2 regions of the Methylobacterium sp. ME121 genome follow, and region 1 is predicted to be linked to the other one. Evidence: predicted binding sites of a transcription regulator. Region 1 holds the regulator's gene; the other holds the start of a gene.

What was found. The regulator LexA, encoded in region 1, represses DNA repair genes until DNA is damaged. The targets are predictions, from matches to a motif close to TGTTCNNNNTGTGTTCNG.
Region 2: the regulator LexA is predicted to act here: its motif matches at 956-973, upstream of ME121_RS10025 (type IA DNA topoisomerase).

Annotation. Positions count from the first base shown of each region.
Region 1 covers NZ_BBUX01000010.1:50,278-52,730, forward strand. The annotation lists gene ME121_RS09620 (hypothetical protein) at 1-203, opposite strand, end outside; gene lexA (transcriptional repressor LexA) at 453-1,181, shown strand; partial or broken gene ME121_RS09630 (ComEC/Rec2 family competence protein) at 1,175-2,453, opposite strand, start outside.
Region 2 covers NZ_BBUX01000011.1:1,253-3,705, reverse strand. The annotation lists gene ME121_RS10025 (type IA DNA topoisomerase) at 1-918, opposite strand, end outside; gene ME121_RS10020 (monovalent cation:proton antiporter-2 (CPA2) family protein) at 1,389-2,453, opposite strand, start outside.

The DNA.
Region 1 (2,453 bases):
TACTCGCGCAGGGCGTTGGAGACGATCAGCATCCGGCGCAGCTGCCGGTTGTCGTAGACCTCGTAGGGCTCCTTGCAGCCGATCGTCACGACCTGGGGGGTGAGCGCCACGTAGTTCCGCGAGATGTAGGAGAACCCGGTGGTGCAGCCGGCGAGGCCGAGGGCGGCGAGGCCGAGGGGCAGCAGAGCCGCGGGTCGTCGCATCCTCGTCATTCCAAGAGGGTCCCAGCCCGCGCCCCGGATCCGCCGCCTGCCCGGCGGGGCACCGCGGTGCATTGAAACGGCTCCGCTTGCGCCGTCAATGCGTTTCTCCGCCTTGTCCCGCGGGCGCGCCGCAGCGCGCCGAGCGTGGCGGTGCCGCTCTTGCGGAACACTTGCGGAACGTTTAACCTGTTCGTGATTTGTTTCGGAGACCGTCACGTGGCGGTCCGCCAAGCCGCGAGTCCCCCGTCGATGCTCACGCGCAAGCAGCTGGACCTCCTGCGATTCATCCAGAGCCGGATGCAGGAATGCGGCGTCCCGCCGTCGTTCGACGAGATGAAGGATGCCCTCGACCTCAAGTCGAAATCCGGCATCCACCGGCTGATCACGGCGCTGGAGGAGCGCGGCTTTCTCCGGCGCCTGCCGAATCGGGCGCGCGCCATCGAGGTGATCCGCATCCCCGAGAGCCTGACGCAGGCCGCGCCGGCGCCCCAGACCCCCGCCGAGCCGCGCCGCTTCACGCCGAGCGTGGTCGAGGGCGGCAAGTCCAAGCAGCCGCCGGCCCCGGCGAGCACGCGGATGATCGACGAGTCCGGCCGGGCCATCTCGATCCCCGTCATGGGCCGGATCGCGGCCGGTACGCCCGTCTCGGCGATCCAGAACCAGAGCCACGCCATCACCCTGTCGCCGGACTTCGTGGCCGGCGGCGAGCACTACGCCCTCGAGGTGCGCGGCGACTCGATGGTCGAGGCCGGGATCCTGGACGGCGACCTCGTGGTCATCCGCAAGCAGGACACCGCCAATACCGGCGACATCATCGTGGCGCTGATCGACGACGAGGAGGCGACGCTCAAGCGCCTGCGCCGCCGCGGCTCCTCGATCGCCCTGGAGGCCGCCAACCCGGCCTACGAGACCCGCGTGCTCGGGCCCGACCGGGTCCGGATCCAGGGCCGCCTCGTCAGCCTCGTCCGCCGCTACTGAAGCGGCTCGGCCGGCGCGTCGCCGGGAGCGAGGTCTCCGCCCGGCGCGGCGGCCCCGTCCTCCGCGGCGCGGTCGCCCGGCTCCGCGGTGACCGGCCGCGGCGGTCCCGGATCGCGTCCCGGATCGCGTCCCGGGGCCGGCCGCCAGGGCACGGCGCGCCCGTCGTCCCGGGCGAAGCGCGCGGCGAAGCCGTCGCCGTCGGTCCGGAGGGCCACGGCGCCGCGGGCGGCGAGGACTTGCCGATCGATCACCAGGGGGCCCGTGCAGGTCGGCGGCGCCGCGAGGAAGGTGATCAGCACCGCGGCGCGGGCGCAATCCTCCGGGAAGGCCCGCCTGTCCCGGACGAGGGCGACCGCCCGCCCGTCCGGCAGCCGGGCGGTGCAGCCGAGCCGGTCGCAGCGCCCGCTGCCCGACCGGACGATGAGCGCCGCGGGCCGCCGCCCGTCACCGTCCGCCTTCAGCCACTGCTCGAGGACGAAGCCGGAGGGGCTTCCGAGGGCCGCGAGCCGCCCGTCCGGACCCCGCACCGCCGCTCCCGCGCCCTGCCGGTCGACGTAGAGGTCGTAGCGGTCGGGCCGGGCCGCGAGGACGAGGCCGAGCAGGACCGGCGGCACGGCGAGCCAGCGCAGGCGGGAGGCCGGCAGCGTCGCCAGCAGCAGGCCCGCGGTCAGCAGGGTCAGCGCTGCGGCGCCGAAGGCCGGCAGCACCAGGCTCGCCCGCTCGAACCCGGCGATCCAGTCCGAGATCGCCAGCATGCCGGCCACCGCCTGCCCCATCAGCCACCAGACCGGCCGGTCGAGGGCGAAGGGATAGGCGAGGCAGCCGATTACCGCGGCGGGCATCACCGCCAGGGAGACGAGCGGCAGGGTCAGGGCGTTGCCGACGAGGCCGAAGGGCTGAACCGTCTGGAAGTGGTAGGTGGCGAAGGGCGCGGTCGCGACCTGCGCCACAAGGGTCGTGGCCAGGGTCCCGGTGATCGCCGAGAGGCCGGTGCCGACGAGGCGGCCGATCCGCCCGGCCCCGGGGCGCACGAACAGCCGCCCGTCGATCAGCCGGGCGCAGGCGATCAGCCCGGCCACGGCGCCGAAGGACATCTGGAAGCTCGGGCCGAGCAGGCCCTCCGGCTCCCGGGCGAGCGCGATCAGCGCCGCGAGGGCGAGGTTGCGCATCGACAGGGCCGGCCGGTCCACCAGGATCGCGCCCAGCATGATCAGGGTCATGATCAGCGAGCGCTCGGCCGCGATGTCCCAGCCCGAGAAGGCGCAGTAGGCG
Region 2 (2,453 bases), on a different contig from region 1:
CTGGGCGACGCCGGCCGTGTGCTGCGGGTCCCAGCCGAACCGCTTGGCGCAGCGCCGCGCCAGGGTATCCTTCGAGAACAGCCGGGGCGGTGCTCGCCGGACATCTTTGTGCGCGACCGCCAGAGGGCCCGACCACGTCGCCGCGGCGGACCGGATCGTCTCGGCGATCGCCGCGTCGAAGATCCGCTCCTTCGGGGCGTGCCAGAGGGTGAGTTCCGCGCCCGAGCGGGTGGCCAGGTGCACCGCGACCTTGAAGAAGTCCTGCGGCACGAAGGACCGGATCCGCTCCTCCAAATCCGTCAGGATGGCGAGGGTGGGCGTCTGCACGCCGCCGAAGCGCCACGGCTCCCGGAAGGCGGGCGGGCGCAGGCGCAGCGAGATCGCCCGCGTGCCGTTCAGGCCGAGATGATAGTCCTCGTACTGCCGGCAGAGCGCCTCGAGGTAGGCGGCGTAGTCCCGCTCGCCCGAGTCGGGATCCTTGGCCAGGGCCGCGAAGGCGCGTCGGATCGACACTTCGTCGAGCGCGCCGAGCTTGAGCCGGTCGACACGCCCGTGCCAGCCGAGATGCTCGAGCACTTCCCAGGCGATCATCGAGCCCTCACGACCGGGATCGGTGGCGATAATCACGCGCTCGACGCCGGTCAGCGCCTGCCGGATCGCGGCGATCTTCGACTCGTGCGACTGGCCGGACCGGTTCGTCCCGTAGCCGACCGGGATCGTGGCGAGGACGATCGGGAGGACGTCGAAGCGCCAGGGCTTCCACTCGGGCCGGATGCTGCCCGGCTCCTCGGCCGACAGCAGGTGTCCCTCCGCGGCCACGCAGACCGTGCTCGGCGAGCGGAAGAAGCGCTGCAGCTGGCGCATCGCCGAGGGCTTCTCGAAGAAGAACAGCGTGCGACCGGAGCTCGGAGGTGGCATGTCGCTGACCGATAGGACTGTCGCCGCACCGGGCGGTGGTTCCCATTTTGTTCCAGACGGGTGCCGCTTGCAACCGGCGCCATCGATCGAGGGTTAGCCGAGGCCGCGGCACCGCGGGGGCGCCTGCGGCGCCGGTCACGAGAGCTCCGTTCGCCGAGCCGACGCATCGGATCGGTCGAGACCGTCGCGGACGCCTGGAGGCTCTGCCTTCGCAGCCCGTCGGACGGAGGAGCGTGGCGCGCGGTGGCTCCCTCCGGGCGCGGTCGTGTCCGAGCCGGGCGAGGCCGCCGGGTGCACCGGGCATGCCGTGTCGCCGGATCTTCGCCTGCGTGCGCCGCGCCATCGACGGCCGGGCGTTCGGCGCCCCGAAGGCTCCGAACGCCCGGCTGCGCGACACGGTCTTCCCGCCCCTAAGACCTGCCGGGACGGGCCGGCATCCTGCTGGCGTGGAACCGAGACCCGGTCGCCCACTAGCCGGCGCCGTGCGCCGAGACGGTCTTGTTGCCGTGAATGAGCTCCCGGCCGGCATAGAGCCCGCCGACGACCTGAAGATCGAGACGCTCCGCGTCGCGGCGCCGGACCTCTTCCATGATCGCGCTGGCCGCTTCCGGGTCGGCGCCGGTCGTCAGGAGGGCCTGCTCGCCGAGGAGCAGGGCCGAGGCGACAGTCTCCCGGATCTGGTAGGCCACGCCGGCCTGGATCAGTTCGACGGCGTGTTCCCGATCGCGGGCGCGCGCCAGCACGGGTACCAGGGGGAATTCCGCCTTGGCGATCTCCGCGACGCGCCTGGCCATGGCGGTGTCGTCGACGCAGATCAGGATCGCCCGCGCCGTCGCGGCACCGGCCGCGTGGAGGATGTCGAGGCGCGTGCCGTCGCCGTAATAGACCTTGAAGCCGAAGCCCTCGGCGAGACGGATGTTGCCCGGGTTCGTGTCGATGATCGAGACGGAGCAGCCCTGCGCGATCAGCGGCTGACTGGCGATCTGACCGAAGCGACCGAACCCGACGATGAGGGCGCTGCCCACGAGATCCTCGGGCGCCTCGACGCCGTCGGTGGACAGGGCGGCCTTGGGGCCGAGACGGTCGAAGGCGACGACCATCAGCGGCGTGATCGCCATCGACAGGATGATGGTGGCTGTCAGGACGGCGTTGGTCGTGCCGTCGATGATGCCGGCGCTCGCGGCGGCCGCGTACAGCACGAAGGCGAACTCGCCGCCCTGCGCCATGAGGGCCGCGCGCTCCAGCGACTCGGCATGGGAGGCGCGCAGAATCCGGGCCACGCCGTAGATGAGCAGGCCCTTCACGGCCATGTAGGCGGCGACGCCCGCCAGGATCAGACCGGCGTTCGCGGCGATCACGGTCAGGTCGAGGGACATCCCGACGCCCAGGAAGAACAGGCCGAGCAGGATGCCGCGGAACGGCTCGACATCGGCCTCCAGCTGGTGGCGGAAGCTCGATTCCGAGAGAAGGACGCCGGCCAGGAAGGCGCCCATCGCCATCGAGAGCCCGCCGAGCTGCATCGCGAGGGCCGAACC